DNA from 4 places in the Streptomyces sp. NPDC056987 genome. Region 1 is predicted to be linked to each of the others. Evidence: riboswitches for the same ligand, from Rfam matches in the RefSeq annotation. Region 1 holds a riboswitch; each other region holds the start of a gene.
What was found. Region 1 has a riboswitch for cyclic di-AMP ahead of ACFTZC_RS21170 (peptidoglycan DD-metalloendopeptidase family protein). Riboswitches for the same ligand answer to the same signal wherever they lie in the genome.

Region 2: another riboswitch for cyclic di-AMP. It lies ahead of ACFTZC_RS36430 (transglycosylase family protein); the one in region 1 lies ahead of ACFTZC_RS21170 (peptidoglycan DD-metalloendopeptidase family protein).
Region 3: another riboswitch for cyclic di-AMP. It lies ahead of ACFTZC_RS35730 (M23 family metallopeptidase); the one in region 1 lies ahead of ACFTZC_RS21170 (peptidoglycan DD-metalloendopeptidase family protein).
Region 4: another riboswitch for cyclic di-AMP. It lies ahead of ACFTZC_RS25620 (M23 family metallopeptidase); the one in region 1 lies ahead of ACFTZC_RS21170 (peptidoglycan DD-metalloendopeptidase family protein).

The regions. Positions count from the first base shown of each region.
Region 1 covers NZ_JBHURV010000018.1:18,207-22,409, forward strand. The annotation lists gene ACFTZC_RS21160 (STM4011 family radical SAM protein) at 1-705, shown strand, start outside; gene ACFTZC_RS21165 (SGNH/GDSL hydrolase family protein) at 779-1,603, opposite strand; gene ACFTZC_RS21170 (peptidoglycan DD-metalloendopeptidase family protein) at 1,787-2,782, opposite strand; cyclic di-AMP (ydaO/yuaA leader) riboswitch at 2,787-2,952, opposite strand; gene ACFTZC_RS21175 (tyrosine-protein phosphatase) at 3,392-4,203, shown strand, end outside.
Region 2 covers NZ_JBHURV010000048.1:17,601-21,803, reverse strand. The annotation lists gene ACFTZC_RS36440 (cytochrome P450) at 1-420, shown strand, start outside; gene ACFTZC_RS36435 (transglycosylase family protein) at 566-1,408, shown strand; cyclic di-AMP (ydaO/yuaA leader) riboswitch at 2,286-2,458, shown strand; gene ACFTZC_RS36430 (transglycosylase family protein) at 2,466-3,194, shown strand; gene eno (phosphopyruvate hydratase) at 3,416-4,203, shown strand, end outside.
Region 3 covers NZ_JBHURV010000046.1:23,111-27,313, reverse strand. The annotation lists gene ACFTZC_RS35735 (PP2C family protein-serine/threonine phosphatase) at 1-1,139, shown strand, start outside; cyclic di-AMP (ydaO/yuaA leader) riboswitch at 1,388-1,542, shown strand; gene ACFTZC_RS35730 (M23 family metallopeptidase) at 1,554-2,603, shown strand; gene ACFTZC_RS35725 (aldo/keto reductase) at 2,692-3,636, shown strand; gene ACFTZC_RS35720 (PrsW family intramembrane metalloprotease) at 3,692-4,203, opposite strand, start outside.
Region 4 covers NZ_JBHURV010000024.1:50,680-54,882, forward strand. The annotation lists gene ACFTZC_RS25610 (HPr family phosphocarrier protein) at 1-249, shown strand, start outside; gene ACFTZC_RS25615 (GntR family transcriptional regulator) at 434-1,141, opposite strand; gene ACFTZC_RS25620 (M23 family metallopeptidase) at 1,358-2,152, opposite strand; cyclic di-AMP (ydaO/yuaA leader) riboswitch at 2,165-2,327, opposite strand; gene ACFTZC_RS25625 (M16 family metallopeptidase) at 2,536-3,918, opposite strand; gene ACFTZC_RS25630 (M16 family metallopeptidase) at 3,936-4,203, opposite strand, start outside.

The DNA of each region.
Region 1 (4,203 bases):
GCCGCGGCGACGGACGACCGGCTCTCCGTGCTGTTCACTCCCTGGGGCGAGGGGCTGGTGCGCTCCTGGTACCGGCGGGCGCTCACGGAGTTGTCGCTGCTGCCGCACGTCCGCCGGGTGGCCATCCAGACGAATCTCAGCTTCCGCACCCGGTGGCTGGCCGACGCCGACCCGGCGAAGCTCGCCCTGTGGTGCACGTACCACCCGGGGCAGACGCCGTACGACCGCTTCCTGGCGAAGGCCCACGAACTGGCGGAGCGCTCCGTCCGGTTCAGCGTCGGGGTCGTCGGCCTCGACGCGCATCTGGAGCACGCCCGCCGGCTCCGCGCCGAGCTGCCGCCGCACGTCTATCTGTGGATCAACGCGGCGGAGGGGCACACGTACACGGACGAGGAGGCCGCGCGGTGGACGGAGCTGGACCCGCTGTTCCCGTACAGCCGCCATCCGCACCGCTCGGCGGGGCTGCCGTGCCGGACGGGCGAGTCGGTGATCTCGGTGGACGGCGGGGGCACGGTACGGCGCTGCCACTTCGTCCCCGCCGAGCTGGGCAACCTCTACGACGGCTCGTACCGCCGCGCACTGGCGCCGCGGGCCTGTCCCCTCGCGGTGTGCGACTGCCATATCGGCTATGTCCACCTGGAGACGCTGCCGCTGTACGACGTCTTCGCGGGCGGGGTGCTGGAGCGGATCCCGGCGGGGGCGTGAGCCGCGGGACGGAGTGAGCCGTACGGGAAGCCCTGGCGAAAGCCGTACGGGAACGCCCCGCCCCCGCGCCGCGTCAGTGTTCCAGAGGGAGAAGATCAGGGCGTTTCGCCGCGACATGGTCGCCGGACGACTCGCCGCGCAGCCTGCGTCCGATCCAGGGCACCAGGTACTCACGTGCCCAGTGGATGTCGTCGCGCCGTACTTCGAGGGTGCCGCGCGGCGGCAGCGGCGGCCACGGCTGGTCCGGGTCGGCGGGCACCTCGACGCCCAGCACCTGCCCGGCGCGCAGCGCGACCCGGGTGTGTCCCTCGGCCGACAGATGGAGCCGGTCGCCGTCCCAGGCCCGCCGGTCCTGGATGGTCCTGAGGGACCAGAGGTCGAGCACGGGGCAGCCGTAGCGGTCGGCGATGGCCCGGGTGTGCTCGTTGAACGTGGCGATCTTGCCGCGCAGATGGCGCAGCACGGGCACGCCCCGGGTGTCGAAGCCGGTGGCCAGCATGACCGTGCCGACGGAGCCGGTGAGGTCGGCGACGGCCCGCTCGAAGCGTTCCGCCACGTCGTCGGGGTCGGTGCCGGGGCGGATGATGTCGTTGCCGCCCGCGCAGAACGTCACCAGATCCGGGGCGAGTTCCCTGGCCCGGGGTATCTGCTCCTCGACGACCTGGTCGAGGAGCCGGCCGCGTACCGCGAGGTTGGCGTAGCGGAAGTCGCCGTGGACGGGGTCGGCCGTCGCACCGGAGACCGGAAGCCGATCGGCGAGCAGGACCGCGAGCCGGTCCGCCCAGCCGACGAACAGCCCGTCGGGGCCTGGATCTCCCACACCCTCGGTGAAGCTGTCACCGATCGCCGCGTACGACCCGAATGTCTTGTCTCTTCTTGTTCTCGAATCGTCTGCCACAGCGGGACATTTTCCTCCCGGCGATGTGACCTACGCGACCGTAGGCGGGGGTTGACTCAGAGTGAGAAACACCATCGGTCAATTTTCCCTCAAGCGGGAATAGCGGAAAGCCTCGCGGCCCGGCACCGCATGGGTGCCGGGCCGCGAGGCCGAGGAAACGCGTCCGGGGGGCGACCGGACGGATCAGATGGAGACGCCGTTCTGCCGGAGGAACGCCAGCGGGTCGACGTCCGAGCCGTAGTCCGGGCCCGTCCGGATCTCGAAGTGCAGGTGCGGTCCCGTCACGTTGCCGGTGGCGCCGGAGAGGCCGAGCTGCTGGCCGGTGGAGACGCTCTGGCCGGCCGAGACGGAGAGGGAGGAGAGGTGGGCGTACTGGGAGTACATGCCGTTCTCGTGCCGGATGACGACCTGGTTGCCGTACGAGCCGCCGTTGCCCGCGGTGACGACGGTGCCCGCGCCGACCGCCTTCACGGTGGTGCCGGAGGGGGCCACGAAGTCCACACCGGTGTGGTAGCCGCTGGACCAGCTTCCGCCGGCGGCGCGGTAGGCGGTGCCGACCCCGATGCCGTCGACCGGCAGGGTGAAGCCGGACGCGCTGCTCTGTGCCGCGGAGTCGGCGGCGGGCGCCTCGCTCCGGTCCGTGGAGGGCTTGGCGGACGAGGAGTCCCTCGACGGCTTGGCCGACTCCGCCGACGCGGTCGACTCGGCGGGCTTGGCCACCCTGGAGGACTTCGAGGCCCTGGTGGGCGCCTCCGAGCGGACGGCCGGGGCCTTGCCGTTGATGGTGAGCTTGAGGCCGGGGTGGATCAGCCCGGGATCGTCGCCGACGGCGCGGCGGTTGTCCTCGTACAGCCGCTGCCAGCCGCCCCGGACCTGCTGCTCCGCGGCGATCTTGGAGAGGTAGTCGCCCGCGACCACCGCGTACGTACGCACGGTGGTCCCGGCGGTCCGGCTCACCTGCGTGGCGGCCGCCCCCTGCGGCGCGGCGGCCGGCGCGGACTGCGGCGCGGTGGCGGGCGCGGCCTGCGGGACGGCGGCCGGCGCGGCCTGCTGTGCCGCGTGCGCGCCGGTGGCGCCGATGAGCGGCAGCGCGATGGCGGCGCCGCCCGTGCCGGCGGCGATGAAGCCCCGGGAGAACGGATTGGTCCTGGGGCGGCGGTGCTTACCCTTCGCGGGCATGGCGAATTCCTCTCCGGCGCCTACGAGGTGAGCTGTCGGGTTCGGGCTGGAGCTGCCCGGCCGCGCGTGGTGCGCGACTTCACCCCGAGCCGTCCCTGATGTCGGAACATCGGAACGGCGTACTACCTGGGTCCCCCGCTCCTGCCACGCGTGATGGGTGGATGGTGTCCCCGAGGCGGCGGCAGGATTCGGCGTTCCGCTCGGATTGAGGGTGAACGTAGGCGAGTGGGACGGCCGGAACAAGCCACCCTTTTCCCCCGGCGACGCGCCCTTCCTTCCGCACCGAAGATCGCCCGTCACCCTGCGTGGAGACCGCTCTCCAATTCCCTTTCGAGGTGGCCCTTCCCTTTCGCACCGTCACCACGGAACGTCACGGATATGATCCTGCTCACCAGCCGGAGCCCACCTCCCCCGCGACCGGGGCAGGTTATGCGGAATCAGTCAATCCGGACAGAGCACCGTTTGGGCGTTTTCTCCCCACTCGCCCCATCCTGATCCGTGGGCTCCCCGCCCTCTCCGCCGCACTGATGAGCACACCGGCCGATGTCGTAGGGTCGGGGACCGACTCCGCCGGCGAGCAGCGCCGACGGCAGACACGGAGGAGCAGGCGTGACGCAGCAGTCGCCGCAGGTCCCGTCCACCGAGCCCGAGCTGTCCGGAGTACGCAACTTCCGTGATGTCGGCGGCCTGCCGACCGTGGACGGACGCCGGGTGCGGTACGGCGCGCTCTACCGCAGCGGTCATCTCGCCCACGCCACCGCCGACGACTCCGCCTTTCTCTCCGCTCTCGGTCTGCACACGATCTTCGACTTCCGCAATTCCGCCGATGTCAAGCTCGACGGCGCGGATGTCGAACTGGCGGGCGTGCGCCATGTGAACATCCCGCTCTCCGACCCGGCCGAAGGCGCCCAGTTCTGGCGGATGGTCCGGGACGGCGACCTCGACCAGCTCCGCTCGCTCCTCGCGGACGGCAGAGCGGCGGCCCGGATGACCGCCTCGTACCGCGCGATCATCACGGAGCGCACCGCCGAGCACAGCCGCCTGCTGCACGCGCTGGCCGAGGACAGCGTCCCCGCGCTGCTGCACTGCGCGGCGGGCAAGGACCGCGCCGGGCTCTCCGTCGCCGTGTCGCTGCTCGCGGTCGGCGTCGAACCGGACGCGATCACGGCCGACTACGTCAAGTCGAACGACCCGCACCGCCGCTACGCCTTCCGCCGCAGCGACCGGTCACCCGCCGGAAGGTCCGGCGAGGTGATGGAGCTGCTCAGCCCGCTCTTCGATGCCCGCGCCGCCTATCTCGACGCCGCGTTCGAGACCATCGGCACGACCTGGGGCTCCACCGACCGCTATCTCTCCAACGGCCTCCGGCTCGCGCCCGAGACCCGTGAACGGCTGCGCGCCCGCCTCCTGGACCAAGGCTG
Region 2 (4,203 bases), on a different contig from region 1:
ACGGGTCTGCTGGCGACCGGCGTCGAGGAACTGCTCCGCTACGACGGCCCGGTGGAGATGGCGACCTGGCGGTACGCCACCGAGCCGCTGACTCTGGGTGGGCAGCGGATCGCGGCAGGTGACCCCGTTCTCGTCGTGCTGGCCGCGGCCGACCGCGACCCCGAGCGCTTCCGCGACCCCGACGCGCTCGACCTCGGGCGCCGTGACAATCAGCACCTCGGGTACGGGCACGGCATCCACTACTGCCTCGGCGCGCCGCTCGCCCGCGTGGAAGGGCAGACCGCGATCGCCACGCTTCTGAAACGGCTTCCGGATGTGCGGCTTTCGGAAGAACCTTCCGATTTGCGGTGGCGTGGCGGGCTCATCATGCGGGGATTGCGCACGCTTCCGGTGCAGTTCACGCCATTGTCCGGCCGATAATTTTACTGACGCATCGTCAATACTGTGACTTTCACGTGATCTCTGCTGCATCGACTTGTGACAAGCATTCGAGTACCGCTACGTTCACGTCGACCCGGTAACACCATGCCGGAGTTGAATTGACTGTCACACGGAAGGCAACCGCATGTCCGGGAACGGCCGACACCGTCGACCTCGTCAGGCCCCAGCTCTTCTCGTCGCCGCCGGGGTGGCCGGATCCGCGATCGCGATCCCGTTGCTCGGAGCCGGCGCCGCCAGCGCGGCGGACTCCTCGACCTGGGACCGCGTGGCGGGGTGCGAGAGCGGCGGCACGTGGAGCGCGAACCTCGGTAACGGGTACTACGGCGGGCTCCAGATGTCCCAGGAGACCTGGGACGAGTTCGGGGGCGGCGACTACGCCGAGCGCCCCGACCTGGCCAGCCGCTCGCAGCAGATAGCCGTGGCCGAGAAGGTCTTCGAGGCCCAGGGGGCGAAGGCGTGGTCCAGCTGCGCCGCCGTCTCCGGGCTGACGGAGGCGGTCGGCGGTGCGGTCGGCGGCATCGTGGAGGGGGTGACGGGTGGCGGCAACAGCACCGACCCGTCCGGTACCCCGTCGGGCAGCCCCTCCGGGGACGCCTATCCGTCCGGTGACGCCGTGACGGACCCGGGCGCGGAGGCGGGCGCGGACGGCAAGACCTCCCCGGAACCCAGCACCAGCCCGAGCCCGGGTGCCACCGGCTCCGCGGCCGGTACGGACGACGCCGAGGGCAAGGACGAGGCGTCCAAGGGCAAGCACCGCGGCCAGGCGGCCGACGAGAGCGCCTCGCCGGGCACCGCGGACGAGGAGCGCGCCTCGGGCAGCCGCGCCTCCCGCGGGGCGGGCGGAGCCCGTGACGGGGCCGGGCTCACGGACGGTGTGGAGCGCGAGGTCGAGAAGGTCGTCACCACGGTCGGCGGCCACCTCTCCCTGGCGACCGGCGGGCAGAAGGTCGTCGGCGGCTGGGTCTGAGCAGCCGGCAGCCCGGCAGCAAGTCCTGGGAAGCCGCGCCTCCACGACGGGGGCGCGGCTTCCGCGTTCCCGGAGCCGTCCCGAAGCGTCCCGAAGCCGTCCCCGAGCCGTCGTCGAGCCGCCCCTGAGCCGCCGCCCACCGGGCCCGTACGCGCGGCTTCCCGGCCGCCGTACGCACGGCTCCCGGCCCCGGAGGCGTTGGCCCCGCTGTGACCCGCGCCGGGCCGTAGCGCCCCGTTGCAGCGCCCCGCCGTAGGGCCGGGGGCGAGTGACGCCAGAGCCGGAGGGGACGAACGGAGCGAGAGGCTCCAGGGCTGTAGTCAGTGACTCCTGGGTCGGAGTGGGCGACCGGCGTGAGCGAGCCCGGCCCCCGGGCCCATGGCGGAACGGGTGACTCCGGCGCCGGGCCCGCGACCGGAACGGATGACTCCGCGACCGGAAGGGGTGACTCCGCGACCGGAGCCAGAAGTTCCCCGAATCGGAGCGCCCCGCTCCACCGCCGGAGCGGGGGAGTCCGGAACCGGTGCGGGCGAGTGCCGTTGAACGGCGCCCCGTTGACGCCTCCTCGGCTGCGTCCGTACTGGCCAGAGCCTCCGATCTCCGCCCGGAACGCGGGCAGTTAGCGACCGTATGTCCACTTCTGCGCAAGTGAGACAAGGGTCTCTTTGCCGCAACTCGGGCTCTTCGCCTCGCCCGTTGATCGAATCCGGTTCCCACCTGCGGAAACGTATTGTCCCTCGGAGGAGGTAAGGGCGTTTTTTCCTGGATGTGCTCCTTTGAACAACCGGCAGGGCTGTGATTACGGTCTGAACCGCTCGCACCGCGGGCCTCGTCGACCGTCACGCCGAATCCTGCCGTCGGTCGGGGGGAGTAATCGTCGCTTCGAGCGCCGAAGGCAGGAGCGGGGGACCCATAGGTTTGCGCCGGGCCCGGCCGTCGAGAGACGGGCGGTGACCGGCTAGGGGTGAAGCCGCGTGTGCGAACACGCGGCCGGGCAACTCATTGGCCCGAACCCGACAGCTCACCTCGTAGGCGTCGGTGAGGAGATGTGTTCATGCTGCTGCGTTCCAGCAAGGCCAAGCACCGCCGCCCGTCCATGGCCGTCCGCTACGCCACCCTCGCCGGGATCACCGGCGCGGCCGTCGCGGCTCCGCTGATCGGTGCCACCGCCGCCTCCGCCGCCACCGCCTCCGAGTGGGACCGGGTCGCCCAGTGCGAGTCCGGGGGCAACTGGTCGATCAACACGGGCAACGGCTTCTACGGCGGCCTGCAGTTCACCCCTTCCACCTGGGCCGCGTACGGCGGTACCGCCTACGCCCCCCGCGCCGACCAGGCCTCCAAGTCCCAGCAGATAGCCGTCGCCGAGAAGGTCCTCGCGGGCCAGGGCAAGGGCGCCTGGCCGAGCTGTGGCGTGGGCCTCTCGGGCGCCGCGTACAGCGGCGGCTCGGGCTCCGGTTCCAGCTCCGGCAGCTCCAGCTCCGGTTCCTCCAGCTCGGACAACAGCGGTTCCAGCAACTCCGGTACGCAGAAGTCCGCCCCCACCCGGCAGGCGCAGCCGCAGCAGTCGACCCGTGACGAGGCGCAGCCGGCCTCGCGCGGCCAGAGCCGTCCGTTCACGATCAAGAAGGGGGACGGCGAGTACAAGGTCAAGTCCGGCGACACCCTCTCCAAGATCGCCACTGCCCAGAAGGTCAAGGGCGGCTGGAAGAAGGTCTTCGACCTGAACAAGGACATCGTCCGTGACGCGGACGTCATCTACCCGGGTCAGCAGCTCCACCTGCGCTGACCCCCTCTCCCCGGCCCGGCGCGTCACCCCCGTACGCGCCGGGCCGGGCCCCGTTCCCGCCGCTGCCCGCCATCCGGTCCCGCTACCGGCGGGTAGCGGCGGTCCGTGCGAGCGGGAGTGTCTTAGGGGGCGGGCACCGGCTGGCCGATGACCCGGAGCCGGTTAGGCTCATGTCGCAAGGCCAAGAGACCCTGCACCCACGCGTCACATCCCAGAAGGAGATGCTCGTGCCGTCCATCGACGTCGTCGTAGCCCGGGAAATCCTCGACTCCCGAGGCAACCCCACGGTCGAGGTCGAGGTCGGCCTCGACGACGGCAGCACCGGTCGTGCTGCCGTCCCCTCCGGTGCCTCCACCGGTGCGTTCGAGGCCGTCGAACTCCGCGACGGAGACGCCAGCCGCTACCTGGGCAAGGGTGTCGAGAAGGCCGTCCTCGCCGTCATCGAGCAGCTCGGCCCGGAGCTGGTCGGGTACGACGCCACCGAGCAGCGCCTCATCGACCAGGCGATGATCGACCTGGACGCCACCGAGAACAAGGGCTCGCTGGGCGCCAACGCCATCCTCGGTGTCTCGCTCGCCGTCGCGCACGCCGCCTCCGAGGCGTCCGACCTCCCGCTCTTCCGCTACCTGGGCGGCCCGAACGCGCACCTGCTGCCCGTTCCGATGATGAACATCCTGAACGGTGGCTCGCACGCCGATTCGAATGTCGACATCCAGGAATTCATGATCGCCCCGATCGGCGCGGAGTCCTTCTCCGAGGCGCTGCGCTGGGGCGCCGAGGTCTACCACACGCTCAAGAAGGTCCTGAAGCAGAAGGGCCTCTCCACCGGTCTCGGCGACGAGGGCGGCTTCGCGCCCAACCTGGAGTCCAACCGCGCCGCGCTCGACCTCATCCTTGAGGCGATCAAGGAGGCCGGTTACGTCCCGGGCCGCGACATCGCGCTCGCGCTCGACGTCGCCGCGTCCGAGTTCTACAAGGACGGCAGCTACGAGTTCGAGGGGAAGTCGCG
Region 3 (4,203 bases), on a different contig from region 1:
GGCCGGGCGGGCCGGGCGGACCGTACGCGCGGCGCCTGGCCGGGCGGCGGCTCGTCCGGTTCCTGCCGGCCCTGGTGATCATCGGCGGGTTGGCGCTCGACCTGTCGACTCCGGCCCGTGTGACCGGGGCGCCGTTCTTCGCCGCCGCCCCGCTGATCGCCGCCCCGTTCTTCCCGCTGCTCGGCACCCTGCTGGTGGCCGTGGCCTCGCTCCTCGCCGAGATCGCGCTCCGTATCCACACGGACACGCTCACCACGGTGGTGTCGATCAGCGAACTGCTGACGGTGCTCGTCGTCTCCGCCCTCGCGCTCTACATCAACGGCGTCGTCAGACGCAGCGGCGAACGGCTCGCCTCCGCCCGCGTCATCGCCGAGACCGCCCAGCGCGCCGTGCTGCCCAGACCCGCGGAGCGAATCGGCGGGCTGCGGATCGCGGCGCGGTACGAGGCGGCGCAGGAGGGCGCGTTCATCGGCGGCGACCTGTTCGCGGTGCAGGACACGCCGTACGGGGTGCGGCTGGTCGTCGGCGACGTACGGGGGAAGGGGCTGGAGGCGGTCGAGGCGGTCGCCGTCATCATCGGGTCGTTCCGGGAGGCGGCGGAGCAGGAGAGCTCGCTGGAGGGCGTCGCGCAGCGGCTGGAGCGCTCACTCCTGCGCGAGGGGACGCGGCGGGACGGGCTCGACGTCTTCGAGGGGTTCACCACGGCCGTCCTGGCGGAGATCCCGCACGGCGAGGGCGTCGTACGGCTCGTCAACCGCGGCCATCCCGAGCCGCTGATCTGTCACGACGGCGCCGTACGGATGCTGGCGGCGCACGACCCCGCGCTGCCGCTCGGCATGAGCGAACTGGGCGCGTGGCCCGACCGGGCCGAGCAGTCCGCGTACCCCGACGGCGCGACGCTGCTCTTCTACACGGACGGGCTCACCGAGGCGCGCGACGCGCACGGGATCTTCTACGTTCCGCGCGAGCGGCTCGACGGGCGGATCTTCCAGGGGCCCGACGAGATGCTCCAGGCGCTGATCGACGACGTACGGCGGCACACGGGCGGCGGCAGCCAGGACGACATGGCGCTGCTGGCGGTCAGCCGGCCCTCGGAGGGGGAGCCGGAGCGGCGCAGGACGATGCCGATCGTGTTGTGAGCCGGCGGCGTCACTCATGGTGACCGATAAGTGTCCCTCCGCATAAGGTTTGACATACCGTCAAGTATGCGAGGCGGACCAATATGCTCCGAGCGCCGATCGACTCGCCCGGATGCGCGTTCTTGTGTCCCGGTACGTCCGTTGCGAAGTCGTTAACGATCATCGGGAACAGCTTGGAATAAGGCCCTGGTCTCTATTAACGTTCGATAACGCAGCGCGGTTGTCCCAGCCGTCGCCAGAGATGGCACCGTGCGCGTGCGCCGAATCCCGCGAGGGAACCGGGGAACCACCAATTGGGGTGAATCGGGAGTTACTTGCCGCCTTGTGCGGCAGGGGACACCCGTAGGAGACCTTCCTGCTCCGAACCCGTCAGCTAACCCGGTAGGCGAGAAGGAAGGAAAGGAGCACGCCTCAGTGGCGTCCAACAAGCCTGCCCCCACGGCCACTTTCGAAACCCACTCCTTCGGCAGCGGCAGTGAGAACGAGGCTCCCGGGACCTGGGGGGAGTGGAATCCCACCGAGGAGTCCATCCGCCCCGTACGCGGCAGGCACCGCGTCGCCAAGCAGCGCAACGGGCTCGCCCGTAGCTCCACGGTCCTCGGTGTCGGCGTCATCGCCGCCGTCGGCGCGGGCGGCATCGCCACCGCGCAGGACAAGCCCGCGGTCTCCATATCCCTGCCCGACGCCATCGCGGACAACCTTCCCGACGCCAAGTCCCTGCCGGGGATGGGCTCCCTGGGGTCGGACGACGCGGACTCCGCGTCGGACGTGCTGGCCCGCGCGCCCCTGAGCACCGCCGGCCTGACCGCCGCGGACAGCGAGCAGGGCGCCACCGACGCCGGCGAGGCGCTGCGCGCCCGCATCCTCCAGCAGGCCGAGCGGCAGCAGGCGAAGGCCGACGCGACGCAGAAGGCGGCGGCGGAGGACGCGGCCGCCGAGAAGGCCGCGAGCCAGGCCAAGGCGCGGCAGAGCGACGCGGAGAAGAAGATCGAGGCGGCCAAGAAGAAGGCCGAGGCGGAGGCCAAGGCCAAGGCCGAGGCGGAGCGTCTCGCCAAGCTGGCGGCCAGCTTCTCCCTCCCCACCTCCTCGTACACCCTCACCTCCTCCTTCGGCCAGTCCGGCTCCCTCTGGTCCTCCGGCTACCACACCGGCCTGGACTTCGCGGCGCCGACGGGCACCCCGGTCAAGGCCGTGCACAGCGGCACCGTCAAGTCGGCCGGCTGGTCGGGTTCGTACGGCTACCGCACGGTCCTGGAGCTGGAGGACGGCACGGAGGTCTGGTACGCGCACCAGTCCTCGCTCTCCGTCAGCGCCGGGCAGAAGGTCTCCACCGGTGAGGTCATCGGCCGCGTCGGCGCGACCGGCAACGTGACCGGGCCCCACCTCCACCTGGAGGTCCACACGGCGGGCGGCACGGGCATCGACCCGATGGCGTGGCTGAACGGCAAGGGAATCAACCCCTGAGGCCGACGCCCCGGTCACGGGTGCGGCAGGAGCACGCGGAGCGCCCCGAAACGGAATAAGGCGCTCTGCGGTGGGGTTGAAGTGACGCATGACGACTTTGCGCACACTCGGCTCCTCCGACCTCAAGGTCTTCCCGCTCGCCCTCGGCGGCAACGTCTTCGGCTGGACCGCGGACCGTACGGAGTCCTTCGCCGTCCTCGACGCGTACGCCGCCGCGGGCGGCAACTTCGTGGACACCGCGGACGTCTACACGGCCTGGGTGGACGGCCATTCCGGTGGTGAGTCCGAGACCGTCCTCGGCGAGTGGTTCGCCGCGCGCGGCAACCGCTCCGACGTGCTCCTCGCGACGAAGGTGGGCGCGCACCCGGAGTTCAAGGGGCTGAAGGCGGCCACCATCAAGGCCGGGGCCGAGGAGTCGCTGCGGCGGCTCCGTACGGACTACATCGACCTGTACTACACGCACTTCGACGACCCGGACGTCCCGGTCGAGGAGATCGTCACCGCCCTCGACCAGCTCGTCACGGAGGGCAAGGTGCGTGCCGTCGCCGCCTCCAACATCAGCGCGGAGCGGCTGGACGCGTCGATCGCCTTCGCGGAGCGCGAGGGGCTGGCCCGGTACGTCGCCCTTCAGCCGCACTACAACCTGGTCTCGCGCGACACGTACGAGGGCCCCCTGCGGGACGCCGCGGTCCGTCACGGCCTCTCCGTCGTGCCGTACTTCGCCCTCGCCTCCGGCTTCCTGACCGGTAAGTACCGCCCCGGCGCCCAGGTGGAGAGCGCGCGGGCCGGGAGCGCGGGCAAGTACCTGGAGTCCGAGCGGGGCGTCGGGGTGCTCGCCGCGCTGGACCGGATCGCCGCCGCGCGCGGCGCCGAGGTCGCCACCGTCGCGCTCGCCTGGCTGGCGGCGCAGCCGACCGTCGTCGCGCCCCTCGCCTCCGCGCGCACGGTCGAGCAGCTCCCGACGCTGCTCGCGGCCACGGAGCTGGAGCTGACGGCGGAGGAGCTGGCGGAGCTGACCGCCGCCTCCGCCTGACGGAGGAGGCACCGGGACACCCGTCGGCACCGGCGGGTGTCCGTACTGGCGGGTGTCAGTACTGGCGGTACGGGTTGTAGCCGTCGTAGTCGATGTACGGCGGCGGCACCCGTACCCGGCCCGTGGCCCGCGCCGCGTAGGTCAGCGCGGGCCCGGCTATCTCCTTGCGCTCCCACAGGTGGTGCAGCAGCTCCTGCTCGCGCTCCACGAAGTCCGGGCCGACCGGGTCCCGTCCGGCCCGGTGGCGCAGAAACGCCAGGGACGTCGCGAACGCCTCGTACTCCGCGACCGTACGCGCCGCCGCGGGCCCGTGGTGGCGCCCCGCGAACCCGCGCGCCATGGAGCGCGCCCGCATCGAGGAGAGCGCGGGGGGCGCGGCCGCGGCCAGCCACCCCGCGGCGGCGTACGCGGGCAGCTCGGCCGCGAGCGTCCGCAGCTCGCGCTGCCGGCTCCAGATCACCAGCCAGGTCAGCAGCCCGAAGACCGGGACCATGAAGGCCCCGTACACGGCGTAGAAGCCGAAGGGGCCGAAGAGCGACCCCGAGCCGTTCCACAGGGCGTGCATGC
Region 4 (4,203 bases), on a different contig from region 1:
GAGGGGCTGCACGCCCGTCCCGCCTCCATCTTCGTCCGCGCCGCCACGGCCGCCGGCGTCCCCGTGACCATCGCGAAGGCCGACGGCAGCCCCGTCAACGCCGCGTCGATGCTCGCGGTGCTCGGACTGGGCGCGCAGGGCGGCGAGGAGATCGTGCTCTCCTCCGACGCCGAGGGCGCGGACGCCGCCCTGGACCGGCTGGCGAAGCTGGTCGCCGAGGGGCTCGACGAGCTTCCCGAGACGGTCTGATCCCGGAGCGTATTTCCACGACGGAGCCGTGGTCCGCCGAATTCGGCGCGGACCACGGCTCCGTCTTTCCGTCCGTCTTCCGTGCGGCGTCTTTTGGTGCGGCGGCTTTTCATGAAGGCGGCTGCGCGCGGGCAGCGAAGAATAGGCCGCACCTATTTCTTTCTCTTTGTATACGGCGCGATTGTTAATGCCGTACGCTTGCGATGTTTACGGCATGTTGCGAAGCCCTCACCTTTTCCCGGTCACGGCCCTGGTCGCGCCCCCGGTCGGAGCGGCGCAGCCGGTACACCACCACCGTGCGCTCCGTGTGCAGGGTGGTGAGCGCCCGCGCGCGTTCGCCGTCGCCGCGCGCCACCGCGTCCACGATCGCGCCGTGCTCCGCCCAGGACTCCACCGGGTGGCTGGGCTGCTCGACCACGTACATCCAGGCGATCTTGTGGCGCAGCTGGGTGAGCAGCGAGGTGAGCGCGGGGCTGCCGGAGGCCTGGGCGAGCGTCTCGTGGAACCAGGCGCCCAGCGCGCGCAGATCCTCGCCCTGGCCCCTGCGGGCCCGCTCCTGGCCCAGTCTGACCAGGCCGCGGAGGACCTTGAGGTGGGCCTCCGTGCGGCGCTGGGCGGCGCGCGCCGCGCCCAGCGGCTCCAGCAGCAGCCGGACCTCCAGCAGGTCCGCGGCCTCCTGTTCCGTAGGCTCGGCCACACACGCGCCGACATGGCGGCGCGTGGTCACGAAGCCTTCCGACTCCAGCGTGCGCAGCGCCTCGCGTACCGGGACGCGGGAGACGCCGTAGCGCCGCGCGAGCTGCTCCTCGGTGAGCCGGCTGCCCCGCTCGAACAGTCCGGAGACGATGTCGTCGCGAATGGCCGTGCATACCGAGTGCGCCGGAATGCGCATGTCCGAACCTCCGCCTTAATCCGCGCGAAACGCTGCCGATTGACGCCTGTTCCGTGACTCTATTGCAATCAACGCGAATTTCCGATGGGTGCCCGGAATCCATGGATATCTTTTGGCCAGCGCGGAGGCGGAGACCCGCACGCGGGAGGGACCGGGAGCGACGGAGAGACGTGGGCGGACGGGCCCGGAGAGGTACGCGGAGGGGGCGGAAGGCGGTCAGACCCCGACGCCGTGCGCGCGCAGGTACGCGACCGGGTCCATGTCGGAGCCGTAGTCGGCGCTCGTCCTGGCCTCGAAGTGGAGGTGCGGCCCCGTGACGTTGCCGGTGGCGCCCGAGAGCCCGATCCGCTCGCCCGCGGCGACGCTCTGGCCGACGGAGACGCCGATCGAGGAGAGGTGGCCGTACTGGGTGTAGGTGCCGTCCGCCATCCTGAGGACGATGTTGTTGCCGTACGAGCCGCCCCAGCCGGCCTCGACGACGGTGCCCGTGCCGACCGCCACGACCGCGGTGCCGGACGCGGCGCGGAAGTCGACGCCCGAGTGGCTGCCGGAGGACCAGAGAGAACCGCCGGTGTGGTAGCCGGTGGTGACGTAGGAGCCGGTGACGGGGAGCTGGAAGGTGTTCAGCCGCTTGCGCTCCTCGGCCCGTGCCGCGCGCTCCCGCTCCTCGCGCAGCTCCTTCGCACGGGCCTCCGCCTTGCGCTCCGCCTCGGCCTTGGCGGCGGCGCGCGCCCTGGCCTCGGCCTTCAGCCGCTCGGCCTTCTCGGCGGCGTGGCGCTGGGCCTCGGCCTGGTCGTCGACCGCGCCGGCGACGGCGTCGCCGATGGCGATGACCTGGGTCAGGCCGGTGTCCGAGACGGCCTCGGGGCCGGTGCCTGCGGCGAGGGCCGGGGAGGCGAGGGTGCCGATGACGCCGGTCGCGGTCAGCGTCGCGAACCCGGCGGCGCTCGCGCCCTTGCAGGTGATGCGGTGCGGGGCGCGGTGCTTCCCGGTGGCACGGGTGAACGCCATGGAGTGGCTGGTCCTTTCCTTCCCTCTCGCCTACCGGGTTAGCTGACGGGTTCGGAGCAGGAAGGTCTCCTACGGACCCCTCCGCGCGCGGTGTGCCCGCGAAGGCCGTCCGATTCACCCCAGGGACGTGGGTCCCCGGCTCCCCCCGCTGCACCGGCTGGGGCACAGCATCTGACGGGGACTCGGCGATGGCTGCCCGGTGCCACGGATGTGGCGCAACGGCGAACAGCCGGACCGACGCTAAGCGGCTCGTCTTTCAATAACCAAACGGACAAGGTTTTTTGTAGCGCACACCACAGGGCAGACAGGCACCCTCTCCATCAAAGCGGACATAAAGCAGAACCCCGGCGACCGCGGTCGCCGGGGTTCCCTCGAAAGAGGAATCAGCCTGTGACAACCGTCACTTCACCGATTCCCAGAGCCTCGACCGGCTCCTTGATCTGCGCCGCGTCGCCGACCAGAACGGTGACGAGCCGGTCCACCGGGAAGGCGTTGACGACGGCGGCCGTCGCCTCGACCGTGCCCGTCTCGGCCAGCCGGGCGTAGAGCTGTGCCTGGAAGTCGTCCGGAAGATGCTGCTCCACCTGGTCGGCGAGCGTGCCGGCGACGGAGGCGGCCGTCTCGTACTTCAGCGGCGCGACGCCCACCAAATTCTGCACGGCCACATCGCGTTCGGCGTCCGTGAGCCCCTCGGCGGCGAGGGTGCGCAGCACCTTCCAGAGGTCGTCGAGCGCCGGTCCCGTGGACGCGGTGTCCACGGAGCCGCTGATGGCGAGCATCGCGGCGCCCGTCGCCCCGTCCGGGGAGGAGGGCGCAGAGGAGCGCAGCACCTGGCCGAAGGCGCGTACGCCGTAGGTGTAGCCCTTCTCCTCGCGCAGGACGCGGTCGAGCCGGGAGGTGAGCGTGCCGCCCAGGCAGTACGTGCCGAGCACCTGCGCGGGCCAGACACGGTCGTGCCGGTCGGCGCCGATCCGGCCGATCAGGAGCTGCGTCTGGACGGCGCCGGGGCGGTCCACGATGACCACGCGGCCGGTGTCGTCGGCGGTGATCGCCGGTACGGGCCGGGGCGCCGCCGTGTCGCCCGTCCAGGCGCCGAGGGTGTCCGCGAGGATCCCGTCCAGGTCGACGCCCGCGAGGTCGCCGACGACGACCGCGGTGGCCGTGGCGGGGCGTACGTGCGCCTCGTAGAAGGCGCGGACGCCCGCGGCGTCGATGCGCGCCACGGTCTCCTCGGTGCCCTGGCGCGGCCGGGACATGCGCAGCGCGGCCGGGAACAGCTCCTTGGAGAGCTGCTTGGCGGCGCGCCGGCCCGGGTTGGCGGTCTCGTGCGGGATCTCGTCGAGCCGGTTCCGTACGAGCCGTTCGACCTCGCTGTCGGCGAAGGCGGGGGCGCGCAGCGCCTCGGCGAGCAGGCCGAGCGCCTTGAGCAGCCGGGAGACGGGGACCTCCAGGGAGACCCGCAGGCCCGGGTGGTCCGCGTGCGCGTCGAGGGTGGCGCCGCAGCGCTCCAGCTCGGCGGCGAACTCCTCGGCGCTGTGCTTGTCGGTGCCCTCGGAGAGCGCCCGCGCCATGATCGTGGCGATGCCGTCGAGTCCTTCGGGCTCGGCGTCCAGCGGGGCGTCGAGATTGATCTCGACGGCCACCACCTGCTGGCCGGGCCGGTCGCAGCGCAGCACCGTCAGCCCGTTGTCGAGCGTGGCGCGCCCGGGGGCGGGGAAGGCCCAGGGCTTGGCCTCGCCCGCGGTCGGCCGCGGGTGGAACTCCATGGTCACGGCAGCGTCGGTCACTGGTCCGTCCCCTCGTGCTTGTCGGTCTCGGCGGCGTCGGCGGTGTCGGCGGCGTCGGCGGTGGCCGCCACGTCGTCGGGAGTGACCGGTTCGTACACCAGCACCGCCCGGTTGTCGGGGCGCAGCCGCGCCGCGGCGACGGCCCTGACCTCGTCCGCGGTGATGTCCAGGACGCGGTCGACGGCGCTCAGCGCGAGCTGGGGGTCGCCGAACAGGACGGCGAACCGGCACAGTTCGTCGGCGCGGCCCGCGACCGTGCCGAGC